4 regions of the Metaplanococcus flavidus genome follow, and region 4 is predicted to be linked to each of the others. Evidence: riboswitches for the same ligand, from Rfam matches in the RefSeq annotation. Region 4 holds a riboswitch; each other region holds the start of a gene.
What was found. Region 4 has a riboswitch for S-adenosylmethionine ahead of mtnW (2,3-diketo-5-methylthiopentyl-1-phosphate enolase). Riboswitches for the same ligand answer to the same signal wherever they lie in the genome.

Region 1 (3,793 bases), on a different contig from region 4:
GACGCCTTTGTCGATTTCCTGGAAAGCGATCAGCACCAGCCGTGCATAAAACGGGGCCGCTCCTATGATCAGTGCCGGCAATGCGGCGTTCGGTCCCCGTATGGTTCCGATCAGAAAACTTGTGAAAGGAATCAAAAGGATAATCAGAATGATAAAAGGAATGGAGCGGAAAACATTGACGAAAACTCCAGTCAGCCAATTGACGATTTTATTGGCCCATAATTGCTTTGGCGCTGTCAAAAATAAAATAATGCCGAGTACGAGACCGATAATGAAAGTGAATGCAGTCGACATTGCTGTCATATACATAGTTTCCAACGTCGCTTCCCACATATCGTCCCAATCGACATTTGGAAATAATGACTCAATCATTTGCCATCACCTCCGTTTGCACTTTCTCTTGTTTGAGGAAAAGAATAGCATCCGCAATTTCCTGTTTCGAACCTTTTAACTGCAGAATCAATGTACCGTATGCTCCGCGCTGAGTATGAGATATATCTCCCTGCACAATATTGACTTCCACCGGATAATTGCGGATCAGCTTCGTCAAAATCGGCTGTTCTGTCTGCTCTCCAACGAAAATTAATTTCACCAGCTCACCCGTCGGATATAATTCTCGGAGATGCTTGATCGTGGCAGTAGAGTCTTCTGTTTCGGTCACCTGTGCCACGAAGCGTTTCGTAATATCTTTTTTCGGTGACCGGAAGATTGTCAGCACATCGCCCAGTTCCACAACCTTGCCGCCTTCCATGACCGCAACGCGGTGGCAGATTTTCCGGATAACGTGCATTTCATGCGTTATCAAAACAATCGTCAAACCGAGACGCTTATTGATATCGACCAGCAAATCCAGGATCGCATCTGTCGTTTCCGGATCGAGTGCCGAAGTTGCTTCATCGCAAAGCAGTACTTCCGGATCATTGGCAAGTGAACGGGCAATTCCGACACGCTGCTTCTGTCCACCCGAGAGTTGGGAAGGATAAGCATTTTCGCGTCCGGCCAAACCAACCAATTCGACGAGTTCCTTGACTCTCGACTCTCTCTTCGCTTTAGGCACCCCGGCAATTTCAAGAGGAAACTCAATATTCTCCTGAACCGTGCGAGACCAGAGGAGATTGAAATGCTGAAAAATCATACTCACTTTCTGGCGCGCTTTACGTAAATCTGCCCCTTTAATGGCAGTAATTTTTTGGCCATTGACGTCGACTGTGCCTGATGATGGTTTTTCCAAACCATTCAACAACCGGATCAATGTACTTTTCCCTGCGCCACTGTAGCCGATAATACCAAAAATTTCCCCGTCATCGATCGACAAGTTAACATTATCCACTGCCGTCAGGACCGTTTTGCCGGTATCAAATTTCTTAGTCAAATCCTTTAACTGAATCATTGTTGCACACTCCTACTCCAAAATAAAATGCCCTTCTGCTCGAAAACGAGCAGAAGGGCATGCATAAAAAATATACGTTAACCGTTCTCTCATCTTCCAAAGCGTTCGCTTTGTGTGACTTGGCACCATTTCATTTTCATGACGGTTGCCGGGCTTCACAGGGTACTTCCCTCCACCACTCTGTATAAGAGTTACGTTATTAAGTTTGTTATTCAGGTTCTTAATTTAACACGGCTCAATTTATCCGTCAACAATTTTTAACTTCTCATAAATATAAGGCACGGAATGGAAGGCATAAACCTTCTCTTTCAGCTTGCCGTTCTCCGTGATCAAAAGACACGGGACACTCTCCACTTCATATAAAGAAGCGATTTCCTGCACATAATTTAAATTCGCTTTGCCGATCGGCAATTCCGGCATGGCTGCGGTCACAACCTCCAGCATTTTGGAAGCCAGCTGGCAGGTGCCGCACATTGGGGTATATAGATAATAAGCCGATACCTTATTGGTATTTTTGGCTTTGGTCCAATCTTTATGGTTCCATTCTTCCATGTTTCGTCATCCTTCTGTTAACAAATTATTGACCCTTATATTGGCTGCAATAAGGACATCCATAAGAATACGCAATGGCGTCGTTGCGACTTCTTTATAAGTCCGGTCAATATAAAAATGTCTTGCTTCAGGAAACTCCCGTTTCACCAGTTTCCTGAGCTTTTCGCCGGATTTATCCGCATCCACCAGAATAATGATGTCCTGCCCTTCAAATGGCAGCAGCAATTCTTCGAGCCTCGTTGCACTTACTGTACCATTAGTACAAAGAATCGTCACGGATTCTGCAATGAGCGGAGCGATCCTGTTTTTATCTGAAATGCCTTCCACCACAATTACTTTGTCCATAAACCAACACCCCGCTGATTCTATAGAATATATAAAACTGGCAGTGCCTGTTCAACTTATGTTCAAAAGAGCTTGCCGCTGAAGTCCGGATATTGAAAAAAGCGCCAGGGTACAGGCGCTTTCCGGGTATTATTCGTTCGTCATTTCCTTATAAGCGTCAGCGTCCATCAAATCATTCATCTCATCTTCAGACGGTGCCTCGATGACTACCATCCATGCTTGTTCATACGGGGATTCGTTTACGAATTCCGGGCTGTCTTCCAGTTCAGAATTGACTTCAACAACTTTTCCGCTTACTGGTGCATATAGTTCAGAAACGGTTTTAACAGATTCAACACTGCCGAACGGCTCATTTTTTTTCAGCTCATCACCGACCTGCGGCAATTCCACGAAAACGATGTCTCCAAGTTCAGCCTGTGCAAAATGCGTAATACCGATAGTTGCTTTGCCGTCTTCAAGTTTAACCCATTCATGTTCTTTTGAATAACGAAGTTCTTGTGGTGTGCTCATCCAAACGCCTCCAAAATATGTAGTTGCTTCAATTTCAGTTTGACATAATAACGATGCAATTACAAGATAGCACAATCTTTAAGACCAGCTATTTTCGAAGGCCTCTTCTTTAAATCCAAGAGTCGCTTTTTCGCCGTCCCAAACAAGCGGCCTCTTGATCAGCATGCCGTTTGAAGACAGCAGCTCAAGTTTTTCATCCGCCGACATTTCACCTAGCTTATCTTTTAATTGCAACTCGCGGTATTGCTGGCCGCTCGTATTGAAAAATTTCTTCAGGTCGATGCCGCTGCTGTCGACGATTCTTTTCAATTCCTCTTTTGTCGGCGGATTGTCGACGATATGTATTTCCTTGAAGTCCACCTCATGGGCGGCAAGCCATTTCTTTGCCTTCTGGCAGCTGCTGCATTGCGGATACCAATAAAAATCCATCATGTAAATAAAACCTCCTTCTTGTTTCTATTCTAGCAAAGCCCTGTTATTCGGGCGAAGAAAAAGCGCCACCAAGAGTTGGCGGCGCTTTGGAGTAATGATTAAACGATATATTTTTCTGCGTCGATCAATTTCACAGCGGCTTCACGTTTTTTCGCGATGACGTTGTAAGGAGTTGAACGCGTCAGTTTGCGAAGAGCTGAAAGCATCATACGCTGGTTGTCGCCTTCGATTGCAGCAATCAAAGTTTCTTTTGCATCTTTTTCGATCTTGTCGAATGCTTCCTGGCAATAGATTTGTGTATAAAGAAGTTTTTGCGACGCTTTTTCTTCACCTGAAGCGGCAATCGCTTTTTCAGTGCGCAGTACTGCGGACTCCATCGCAAAGACGTTGCTGACGATATCTGCAATGTTCACAAGTACTTCCTGTTCCTGCTCCAATTTCGTTCCGTATGTTTGGGCAGCAAGACCCGTTGCAAGGATTGCGATTTTCTTCGCATTGTTAACAAGGTATTTTTCCTGAGCCAAAGCTTCTGTGCCAACTTCTTCCGGCATCATCATCAATAAT
Region 2 (3,793 bases), on a different contig from region 4:
GTTTGGGCAGAAATCATTGGAACGATTTCAAGATTTTTCGGGTTGTCGATAATATGGTCAGCGGTGCCCGTCAATCCGGCATCGTCAGACAGTGTAATCAAACCGGCTTCCTGAAGCAGCAGCAGTGCGCGGCCCATGTTGGTCGCTTCGTTCGGCACGGCAATTTGTGCGCCGTCTGGAAGATCATCGATTGATTCGTATTTATCGGAATAAAGGCCCATGGGTGCAATTACTGTGGAGCCGATCGGCACGATATCGAGATTGTGTTCTTCGACAAATTCATCGAAATAAGAAATTGTCTGGAATGCGTTCAAATCCAGTTCACCTTCTGCCAGAGCAATATTCGGTGCCACATAATCAGAAAAAGTAATGATTTCGAGTTCAATACCTTCTTTTTCGGCTTTTTCTCCGATGTAATCCCAAATTGTCGTATCCGAACCACTGATGCCGAGTGTTATCGTGCGGTTGCCGTCATCGGCACCTTCTGTATCGTTTCCACATGCTGCGAGTGCCAAAGCCAATAGGGCCAATAATAATAGTGAAGTGATTTTTTTCATTTATGATTCCTCCAATGTTGTTTTGTGAAAGTTGAAATAAATAACTTATAAATAGTCGATATTCCGCAAAACAGCTTCGCTTGCCAAAACCCGTGCTCCTGCATCGCTGCGCTGCTTCGTCGCAAAGAGCCGGCCTTGCAAGCTACGGCCAACTCTTGGCTCGCGCTGAGCTAACTCGGTGCTACGCCCGAGTGGATCTCAGCACTTCGCTTGGCCCCTGGGAGTCTTCGCTGTTTTGCTCCATATCTTTAGAGATTTCTCTCAACGCCGATTTGGTATATAAATACTGCTTTTTTAGTTCAACTAATAAGGATAGATTGGTGTTAACGTCGACGCACTTGCCTTGATAAGAGATTGCCGCCGGACTGGACGCCTTGTACTAGGACGACCAAAATTGCTACGGTAATAAACATGACGAGTGTGTCGAAGCGTTGATAGCCATACGTGATGGCGAGATCTCCGAGGCCTCCGCCTCCGATTGCTCCTGCCATGGCGGATGCGCCGATCAGGCCGACAATCGCAATCGTCAAAGCGAGAACGAGTGAGCTTAATGCTTCCGGTATCAGGAACCGGAAAATAATCTGTAATGGCGATGCACCCATTGCCTTTGCTGCTTCAATGACACCCTCATCAACTTCAAGCAGGGAGTTTTCAATCAGGCGGGCGATATAGGGTCCGGCGTAAAATACGAGTGGAACAATAGCCGCTGATGTGCCGATGGATGTTCCAACGATTAATCGGGTGACCGGGATGATGGCAACCATCAGGATGATAAATGGCACGGACCGGAAAATATTGATGAAGGCGTTCAGCACTTTCGATACCGGTTCGTTTTCCAGCAGATGGCCTTTCCGTGTAACTACCAATAAGAGTCCCAGTACAGAACCGACGAGTAAAGAGAAAAGAAAGGATACGCCCGTCATATAAAGTGTTTCCCAAAGAGCTTCCAGGATCTGTTCGTTACTAACTAGCATAATTCCGCACCTCCTCGGCTTGAACTTCGTTTAAGCGAATGTCCGCCAACGCTTTTTGGATTTCCCTGGCAGGTCCGTTGAATTCCACAATCAGATTGCCATAGGGTTCCCCTTGAAGTTCTGTAATATTGCCGAATAATACGTTCAGGTCCAAATTGTATTCCCGGGAAATTCTGGACATAAGGGGCTGGCCGACAGAAGCGCCGATAAATTGAATCCGGTAGATGGTATGGTTCTGATTCGGATCCCGGATTTTCTTCAACAGCGATTCCGGCAGTTCATCGTTCATGACCGAGCGGACGAACCGTTGCGTGGTCGGCTGCTGCGGGTTCGTAAATATGTCGAACACCGTTCCCTGTTCAATTACTTTTCCGGCTTCCAGCACGGCCACTTTGTCACAGATTTCCCGGATGACACCCATCTCATGGGTAATCAGCAGGATCGTGATGTTGTATTCGCGGTTGACTCGGCGCAGCAATTCGAGAATCGATTGCGTGGTCTGCGGATCAAGTGCGGATGTCGCTTCGTCGCACAGCAGGACGGAGGGGTTGGTGGCCAAAGCACGTGCAATGCCGATCCGTTGTTTCTGTCCACCTGACAGCTGATCCGGATACTTCTCTGCCTGATCGGCAAGACCGACGAAATCGAGCAGCTCCTTTACTTGTTCCTTTATTTGTCTTTTCGGTGTATTTGCCAGAATCAGCGGCATCGCGATATTATGGAAAACCGTTTTGGAGTTCAGCAAATTAAAATGCTGGAAAATCATGCCGATGTCTTTCCTTGTTTTCCGGATCTCGCTGGCCGATAGCTTCGAAATGTCCTTGCCATTTATCAGCACATGCCCGCTGCTTGGGCGCTCCAGAAGATTCACGGTGCGTATCAGCGAGCTTTTACCGGCTCCGCTGAAGCCAATCACTCCGTAAATCTCTCCGGTTTCGACAGTCAGGTCAATGCCGTTCAATGCGTGAACGTCCTCCTTGCCCGACTGATAAGTTTTGGTAACCTTCTTGAATTCAATCATTTGTACGCCTCCTCTAGCTGTAATACCTATACAAATCTATTGCGTACAGATCTAACTTTCCAAAAATGAACGAAAAAAGCCCTCTTTTTTTCTTGTCCAACAGAAAAAAAGAGGGCTTCGGAATGAAACCATCTCGTTCTCATCTTCCAAATGCAAAACTCGCATTTGCAGGAATTAGCACAGTTTTCGCATAAAGCGAATCCGCTGCCGAAACGTCAAAGGGCCTGTCCCTCGGTTTCTCTGGATAAGAAAGTGATGTACGTATTTAATTTGTAATGATTACTTTATTGCTGTTTGAGATAGAAGTCAATCATTTTCTTTTTATTTTTTTCAGATATATAGTTGCAGGCCTTGAAAGAGTATCGGGAAGTTTATTTTCAATTATTTTTTGAAAATTAAGTAAATTAATGGTAGATATGTGGTTTCCGGTCATTTTAAAAAAGTAAAAGGGTGTATCAGCCGGACTTTGAATTCTCATATTCATCGCCGGATAAATAGTATTTGACGAATGTCTCAGGAAGTAAAGGACGATCATATAGATATCCCTGATGGATCAGGCAGCCATTCATTTCGAGAAACGCAGCCTCAGCTTGCGATTCCACTCCTTCTGCCACCAGCTTGCAGCCGATATTTTTAACAAATTGGATGAGAGATTTAACAACAGCCTCCGATTTAAGGTTGAATCCAATTTTGGAAATAAAAGATTTATCCAATTTGATCTTATCAATCGGAAAATCCATTAAATAGGCCAGCATTGAAAATCCGGTTCCAAAATCGTCGAGTGCAATGGAAATTCCTCTTGCCCTGCAGGCAAGCAAGTTTTCCAGTGTGACTTCTGAAACAGTAAGTTCTTCACTTTCGGTAATCTCAATTTCAATCCAATCAGATGAGATCTGATATTTGTCCATAAGTCTGAATAAATCTTCAAAGAACAGTCTGCTTGTGAGCAGTGACGGGGTTATATTGATGGCCGTCCTGGGCACGCCGTGATATAACTTGTGATTGTATTTTAAAAATGAAAATACCTCGTTCAGAAGATGTTTCGTTAAATGGGATATTGTTCCAGTCTCTTCGGCAATGCCGATGAATTCTAAGGGCGAAAGTGGACCCAGTTTGGGATGATGCCATCTGGCAAGCACCTCAACACCATCCGTTTCACCGGTTGAGCAATTGATTTGAGGTTGAAGTACAAAATGGAAACCTTTTGCTTTGAGATTTCCTGACAGGTCCCTTTCAATCAA
Region 3 (3,793 bases), on a different contig from region 4:
AGCTTCTTTATCGGCCCAGGCATCACGAGGATTTAGAACTTCCGTCGGCACTCCTTGAATTTCCTGTGGAATGCTGAGGCCGAATACGGCTTCCTGTTCTGTCTTGACGTTTTGCAACTCGCCTTTGATCGCTGCGCGAACCATTGTGCGGGTGTAAGATAGTTTCATGCGGCTTCCTGTTCCATACACTCCGCCGGTCCAACCTGTGTTGACAAGGAAGACTTCGACTTCGTGCTCGTCGATTTTATTGCCGAGCATTTCAGCATAGACCGTTGCATGCAGCGGCAGGAAAGGTGAGCCGAAGCAAGTCGAGAAAGTTGCTTCCGGAGAGGTGATGCCGCGTTCCGTGCCGGCTAATTTTGAAGTATAGCCGCTAAGGAAGTGGTACATTGCCTGCTCTTTTGTCAGTTTGCTGATTGGCGGCAATACGCCGAATGCATCAGCAGTCAGGAAGACGATCGTTTTTGGATGTCCAGCCATTGATGGATGGATGCTGTTGTCGATCGCATCAATCGGGTAAGCTGCGCGTGTATTTTCCGTCAGAGACCCATCATCGTAATCCGGAATGCGTGTTTCCGGATCTACGACAACATTTTCAAGAACCGAACCGAAACGGATTGCATCAAAAATCTGCGGTTCGTTTTCACGGGAAAGGTTGATCGTTTTTGCATAGCAGCCGCCTTCGATATTGAAAACACCGTTATCAGACCAGCCATGCTCGTCATCACCGATCAATTTACGGTCCTGGTCAGCAGACAATGTTGTTTTGCCTGTTCCCGACAGACCGAAGAACAATGCGACGTCTCCGTCCTGGCCAACGTTTGCCGAGCAGTGCATCGGGAGGATGCCTTTTTCAGGCAGGATATAGTTCATGATCGAGAAGATTGATTTTTTCATTTCGCCTGCGTATTCAGTGCCGCCGATCAAAATTACTTTCTTTTCCATGGAAACGATGATGAAAGTTTCGGAATCTGTGCCGTCAATAACTGGATTTGCCTGGAAAGTAGGAGCATAGACCACTGTGAATTCAGCATCATGGATTTTCAGTTCTTCAGCAGACGGACGGATGAATAATTGATGGGCAAACAGATTGTGCCACGCGTATTCATTGATCGTCTGGATGTGCAGACGCGACTCCGGGTCTGCACCGGCGAAGCCTTTGAAAACGAAAAGTTCATCTTTTTGCTTGAGGTGCGCAAGGACTTTAGCATACAGGTTCTCGAAAACTTCAGAAGAAATCGGACGATTTACAGTACCCCAGTCAATTTTGTCTTTCGAAATATCTTCTACTACCATATACTTGTCTTTAGGTGAACGACCCGTGTATTTTCCAGTTTCGGCTTTTACTGCACCTTCGCGGGTCAAAACTGCCTCGCCGCGTGAAGTTGCCGCCTCTACTAATTGTGGGACCGACCATTGTGTATTGACATTAGGGCCATTTAATAGGTCTTTTAAATCGCTGACGAAGTTAACTGAGTTCATATATGTACCTTCCTTTTCGGTTATTCCCAAGGCATTGGGGAAGAGTTATATTCGAACATTAGTATAACACATTAACCCGATTAGTCTATACTAATAAGCGGGTTGAATTGAAAATTCGTCGTTTGTGCATATTTAATACCCTTAATGTAATGATTTCATGCATTTATTGAGAATAAATATTAAAAACCGTTGACATCATATAATGGTTTCCGTATGATGAAAAATTGAACGGATACTCTTATTCCGAGCTGGTGGAGGGGGCAGGCCCTATGAAACCCGGCAACCTGCTGCATCGTGCAGCGCTGGTGCCAAACCTGAAGCAAGGCTCTTAGGCCTTGGACGATAAGAGTGAAAGGTGCTTATGATGATTTCTCCTTTCCTCATTTATATATGAGTGAGGGATTTTTTTATGCCATGCCCTTAATCCTCGTGTACAAAGGCCACAACGGCTTGAAGTTCAATCCAACTTGTTTGGAACGGGCTTGACATGGGAAAACGAGTACCGTATCAATTTCGAGAGCAATCTCGCAGGATATAAGGAGGAACATTTTTTGACAAACCGTCGATTATTCACATCAGAATCAGTAACAGAAGGACATCCGGATAAAATCTGTGATCAAATCTCAGATGCAATCCTGGACGCGATCCTCGCAGAAGACCCGAACGCACGGGTAGCGTGCGAAACAACCGTGACCACAGGCCTTGTTCTCGTGGCGGGCGAAATTACAACATCAACTTATGTAGACATACCGAAAGTCGTGCGCCAGACCGTTAAGGAAATTGGTTATACCCGCGCGAAATATGGCTTTGACTCTGAAACGAGTGCTGTCCTGACGGCGATCGATGAGCAATCACCGGATATTGCCGCCGGAGTGAACGTTGCTCTTGAGTCGCGTGAAGGCCAGATGACAGATAAAGAATTGGATGATATCGGAGCAGGAGACCAGGGTCTGATGTTCGGATACGCAACCAATGAAACAGAAGAATTGATGCCGTTGCCGATCAGCCTTGCCCATAAATTGGCAAGACGCCTTGCGGAAGTGAGAAAAGAGGAAATTCTTCCATATCTGCGTCCGGATGGCAAAACCCAGGTAACAGTTGAATACGATGAAAATGAAAAACCGGTTCGTGTGGATACAATTGTTATTTCCACTCAGCATCACCCGGAAGTAACACTTGAGCAAATCCAGCGCAATATTAAGGAATATGTAATCGATGAAGTTGTTCCTGCAAATTTGCTGGATGATGAAACAAAATACTTCATCAACCCGACCGGCCGCTTCGTAATTGGCGGACCTCAGGGAGATGCCGGTTTGACTGGCCGCAAAATCATCGTAGATACTTACGGTGGCTATGCACGTCATGGCGGCGGCGCATTCTCCGGTAAAGACGCGACGAAAGTTGACCGTTCCGGTGCTTATGCAGCCCGTTATGTAGCGAAGAACATTGTCGCTTCCGGCCTGGCGGAAAAATGTGAAGTGCAATTGGCTTATGCCATCGGTGTTGCACATCCGGTATCCATTTCAATCGATACGTTCGGAACAGGCAAAATCAGTGAATATCAATTCATCGATCTTGTCCGCGGCAATTTTGACCTGCGTCCGGCAGGCATCATCAAAATGCTTGACCTTCGCCGCCCGATTTACAAGCAAACGGCAGCTTATGGCCATTTCGGCCGTACAGATGTGGATCTGCCTTGGGAACGCACAGAAAAAGCAGATGCGTTGAAAGAACAATCCGGAATTTAATCGAAACAAAAAGCGCACGAGCCCTTAGGCTTGTGCGCTTTGTTATTATTGCAACGATTTATAATAAGCGGCTTTTTCTGCGTATTCACGGACGATGCGCTCCATGTCCGCGATGTCATCTTCATTGAGATTGCGGACCACTTTGGCAGGGCGGCCGAATGCCAGTTTTCCTGGCGGTATGACTTTCCCTTGTGGTACGAGGCTGCCGGCGCCGATAAATGCGCCTTCACCGATTTCAGCTCCGTCCAGGATGACCGATCCCATGCCGATCAACGCATTTTTGCGGATGATGCAACTGTGGAGGGTGACCTGGTGGCCGACGGTGACATTGTCTTCAAGGATCAATGGGTTGTTGGGGCTTTGGTGGAGCATGCACAGATCCTGGATATTGGTTTTATTGCCGATGACGGTCGGAGCAACATCACCACGCACGACTGTATTGAACCAGACAGAGGATTCTGCTCCTATTGTCACATCACCCGTAATGGTAGTGAAGTCGGCGATAAAAGCCGATGGGTCTATTTGCGGGTGTTTGCCTTTGTATGGGTAAATCATGGTAAAAC
Region 4 (3,793 bases):
TCGATAATTTCCGTAACATCTCCGAAATTTTCAAAAGGTTCATAAGGAATGTTCAGCTCTTCGCATTTTTCAATGAGGAAATCTCGGGCGATGACCAGGTCGGCATACTTTGCCGCCTGCAGATCGGTGATGGAATCTCCGATGACGATGCTGGTCGCACCATCCGCAAGCAACTTCCGGATGATTGATGGCTTGCAGCAGCCACAGCCCTGGCTCGCACATTGTTCGTCGCAGCCGTGCGGGAAATCGATTCGGATCAAGTCGCCGGAAAAATTCGCTTCATTGCAATAAATGCCTGCGAACGGTCCGAACGGTTCGAGCAGCGGATAGACGAAAAAGTCGATGCCGCCGCTGACAATATAGAGCGGAATATTGTGCTGTCTGGTGTAAGCGACGAATTCCCCGAAGCCTTCCCGAATCTCTGCCTGTTTGAGCACATAGGCGATTACTTCATCCTCTTTGGAGGATGGCAGGAGAGAGAACATCCTTTGGACACCTTCACGTATGGAGATGGTTTGTGCGAGAATCTCATCTTTGATGGGTTCCCAGCCAGGTGGATCGAAATGCTTCATGATGGCGATTAAATTATCGTTTGTCGTGATTGTGCCATCAAAATCACAAAAGATGATTGGTTGTTTCATAACTTACCCCCATAATTCCAATGCTGTTTTCAATTCCGGCTGCTGTTGGCTGGCATTTTCCAGTGTTTGATCCTTCAGCACCGCATCGACCGCCTGGCGGAAAGCTTTGCCGCCGCCTGCAGCACCGTCCGGATGTCCGTGGACGCCGCCGCCTGCATTGATGATACTGTCGATTCCGAAATCATTGACGAGTAACGGCACGAGTCCGGGATGGATGCCGGCGGAAGGAACCGGAAACGTCGGTTGCAGCAGGCTTTCGTTCGTCAACTGCTCGCCGAGAGAGAGTGCCGCTGTCTTCTCCATGGCAACACTGCCGTAAGGGGAGGGAAACAGCGAGAAGTCGGCACCGGCGTAACGCGTCAGCTTGCCGAGTGCCAGCGGAGCCGCAACGCCGTAGAACGGGGAAGAAGTGAACGCGCCGCTGAATGCTGGGTGCGCCATCAGCGGCAAAGCGATGTCATCGTCTTCCGCCAATTCCTGTAGCACATCAAGTCCGTATGCATGAACATTGAAGAGTAGGGCATCGGCGCCGAGTTCGCGAGCGCGTCTCGCTTTATCGCGAAGCTGGGATGTGCGGCCAGAAAGGTTGACTGCGTATAACGTGCGATGGCCGGTTTGGGTGTAGACTTCATGCAATACTCCTTTCGCTTCGGTGATGCGCTGTTCAAAAGGAGTCAACGGATTGTCGAACAGGATTTCGTCGTCCTTGACGAGATCGACACCGCCGAGCGCCTGCTGTCGCAGTTGTGCCGTTAAATAATCAAGGTCCCGGCCAATCACACCTTTGAAGATGCTCATGACGAGCGGGCGGCCATGGACGTCGAGCAATCCACGGATGCCGTCGATGCCGAAGCGTGGTCCCGGGAATTTTTTGAGCAAACCTTCTTCAAAATCGAGATCCAGTAATTTCACTTCGCCGTCGAGTGACAGTTTGCCGAAAACGGTGGTCAGGATGGCCGGCAAATCCGCCGAGAAGTTTGCGCTTGGATAAGAGATTTTGATATGTGCTTTGATTGCATCCGGCTTCAGTGGATGAGGACTTTGTGGAAATTCCTCCACCGATACCACTTCGCCTTTATGCTGCTTCAATTGTTCCTGCTCGAGTAGCGGCAAGTCGGTCCAGGATCCGATCGTCAGTCCGAGGGCGATGCCTTCCGCTTTCTTTTCAAATGACCCCGCTTTGCCGTATACCTGGTAGCTTGCTGACAGTCTGCTCATATATTTGCACTCCTTTATATAAAAAATAAAAAAACCTCTTCAAATAAGAAGAGGTTAAGGGCGTTAACGACTTCTTATTTCTCAGCCATAGCTTCTGGCTGCAAGAATTAGCACCGTGTCCATCGCTGGACCGGTTGCCGGGCTTCGTAGGGCTTGTCCCTCCACCTGCTCTAAATAAGAATTGGATATTCGGTTGGGTTTGTTGCAATAAAGTAATTCTGATTATTCCATGTGTGAAGAATTCTGTCAACAAGGAATTGTGAGAAACTTCTTAAGGAGAGATGGCGATGGGGAAATTGCAAAGTTGGAAGTGAGTGGGTGCCGCTCATGATCCGGCAGTTGGTGCAGCAAACCCATTCGAAATCACTGAATTCCCTAGAATCGGCCGGCAGTAAACGCCATTATTCCTCAAACGTCGAACATTTTTAGAGAAAAGCAGATGAAACCTCGACCGAAACCAGACTCCCTTTAACAAGCCCGACGAAACTGCTCCATAACCATAAAACAAGAAATGAAAAGCCTTCGCCTCCAGCGAAGGCTCCCTTCAGACACTGGAGTTTTTCGCACAGCGAAAAACATCCGCTTAAAGGGCTTTGATTTTTATAGGAGTGAGTGGGCAAGTGCAGATCACTAATCAACATAAATTCTTCAAAAAAATTTCCGTACAAATTTATCCGTATTTCTTCTATAAAAGTCTCTAAATTGGGATGTTAAGGGTCTTCACAATTTCAAAAAATCTTGTTGACAGTCAATTCTGACTCGTGATAGGATTCAACTCATAACAAAACTTCATACAAATTTTAGTACTCTTATCAAGAGCAGGCAGAGGGAAATTGGCCCTATGACGCCCAGCAACCGACCGTAATACCTTCGTGAGAAGGGGCGCTTTAGCGCCGGGATGAACATCCCGCAAGGCACGGTGCTAATTCCATCAGAAATTTTATTTCTGAAAGATAAGAGGCATGGAACCTCTTTATTCTGCGCCTCTTTCTTTCGGGAAAGAGGCGTTTTTATATTGAATTTGAGAGGAAGATGACCATGACAACTACAGCAATTTCCACATATGAGCCTTTGACGGAAGCGGCAGCCATCGAATTGGCGGCAGGGCTTTTGACGGAAGGCGCAAATCTTGAATGCCGGGAAATCGGTGATGGCAATTTGAATTATGTCTTCCGCGTGAGCGACCGGGAAAGCGGCAGAGGCATCATCATCAAGCAGGCGCTGCCTTATGCCAAAGTGGTGGGCGAAAGCTGGCCGCTGACACTGAAGCGTGCCGCGATCGAAGCGGCGGCACTCCGGAAGCACGGCGAGTTTGCAGCCGGCCTGGTGCCGGCAGTGTACGGCACGGATGACAAATTGGCCTACACAGTGATGGAGGACCTTTCACATCTGACAATTGCCCGCGAAGGCCTGATTCAAGGGAAGAGCTATCCGAAACTTTCCGCTCATATCGGTGAATACCTGGCGCAGACTTTATTCCATACATCCGATTTCGCTTTACATCCATTTGAAAAGAAACGACTGGCGGCGGAATTTTCCAATCCGGAACTGTGCAAGATAACGGAAGACCTGGTGTTCACCGATCCATTTTTCGACTACGAGACGAACGATTTCGAACCGGAGCTTCGGCAGTCGGTTGAGGCGATCTGGAACAATGACAGCTTGAAGCTCGAAGCGGCGAAGTTGAAACGCAGCTTCTTGACGGAAGCGGAGGCATTGCTTCACGGCGATCTTCATACCGGCAGCATTTTTGCTGATGACAATGAAACCAAAGTCATCGATCCGGAATTCGCGTTTTACGGACCGATCGGCTTTGATGTCGGCTTATTCCTTGCGAACTTAATTGTGCAAGGCATTACGCGGAACAGAGAAGGACGGGAGACAATCGTGCGGCATATTGAAAATACCTGGGACGTGTTCGAAACGCGCTTCAC

Region 1: linked by a shared signal. The riboswitch ahead of ACFQ1X_RS13365 (methionine ABC transporter ATP-binding protein) and the one ahead of mtnW (2,3-diketo-5-methylthiopentyl-1-phosphate enolase) in region 4 are both predicted to bind S-adenosylmethionine.
Region 2: linked by a shared signal. The riboswitch ahead of ACFQ1X_RS14375 (methionine ABC transporter ATP-binding protein) and the one ahead of mtnW (2,3-diketo-5-methylthiopentyl-1-phosphate enolase) in region 4 are both predicted to bind S-adenosylmethionine.
Region 3: linked by a shared signal. The riboswitch ahead of metK (methionine adenosyltransferase) and the one ahead of mtnW (2,3-diketo-5-methylthiopentyl-1-phosphate enolase) in region 4 are both predicted to bind S-adenosylmethionine.

Annotation. Positions count from the first base shown of each region.
Region 1 is NZ_JBHTKI010000021.1:18,808-22,600, forward strand. It holds gene ACFQ1X_RS13360 (methionine ABC transporter permease) at 1-372, opposite strand, end outside; gene ACFQ1X_RS13365 (methionine ABC transporter ATP-binding protein) at 365-1,390, opposite strand; SAM riboswitch class I at 1,477-1,581, opposite strand; gene ACFQ1X_RS13370 (thioredoxin family protein) at 1,631-1,942, opposite strand; gene ACFQ1X_RS13375 (toprim domain-containing protein) at 1,949-2,287, opposite strand; gene gcvH (glycine cleavage system protein GcvH) at 2,417-2,797, opposite strand; gene ACFQ1X_RS13385 (arsenate reductase family protein) at 2,876-3,229, opposite strand; gene ACFQ1X_RS13390 (acyl-CoA dehydrogenase family protein) at 3,328-3,793, opposite strand, start outside.
Region 2 is NZ_JBHTKI010000022.1:180,698-184,490, reverse strand. It holds gene ACFQ1X_RS14385 (MetQ/NlpA family ABC transporter substrate-binding protein) at 1-557, opposite strand, end outside; gene ACFQ1X_RS14380 (methionine ABC transporter permease) at 881-1,531, opposite strand; gene ACFQ1X_RS14375 (methionine ABC transporter ATP-binding protein) at 1,521-2,552, opposite strand; SAM riboswitch class I at 2,689-2,803, opposite strand; gene ACFQ1X_RS14370 (putative bifunctional diguanylate cyclase/phosphodiesterase) at 3,008-3,793, opposite strand, start outside.
Region 3 is NZ_JBHTKI010000006.1:15,571-19,363, forward strand. It holds gene pckA (phosphoenolpyruvate carboxykinase (ATP)) at 1-1,482, opposite strand, end outside; SAM riboswitch class I at 1,718-1,831, shown strand; gene metK (methionine adenosyltransferase) at 2,034-3,230, shown strand; gene ACFQ1X_RS02730 (gamma carbonic anhydrase) at 3,276-3,785, opposite strand.
Region 4 is NZ_JBHTKI010000012.1:102,358-106,150, reverse strand. It holds gene ACFQ1X_RS09440 (2-hydroxy-3-keto-5-methylthiopentenyl-1-phosphate phosphatase) at 1-641, opposite strand, end outside; gene mtnW (2,3-diketo-5-methylthiopentyl-1-phosphate enolase) at 645-1,859, opposite strand; SAM riboswitch class I at 1,931-2,040, opposite strand; SAM riboswitch class I at 2,666-2,819, shown strand; gene mtnK (S-methyl-5-thioribose kinase) at 2,898-3,793, shown strand, end outside.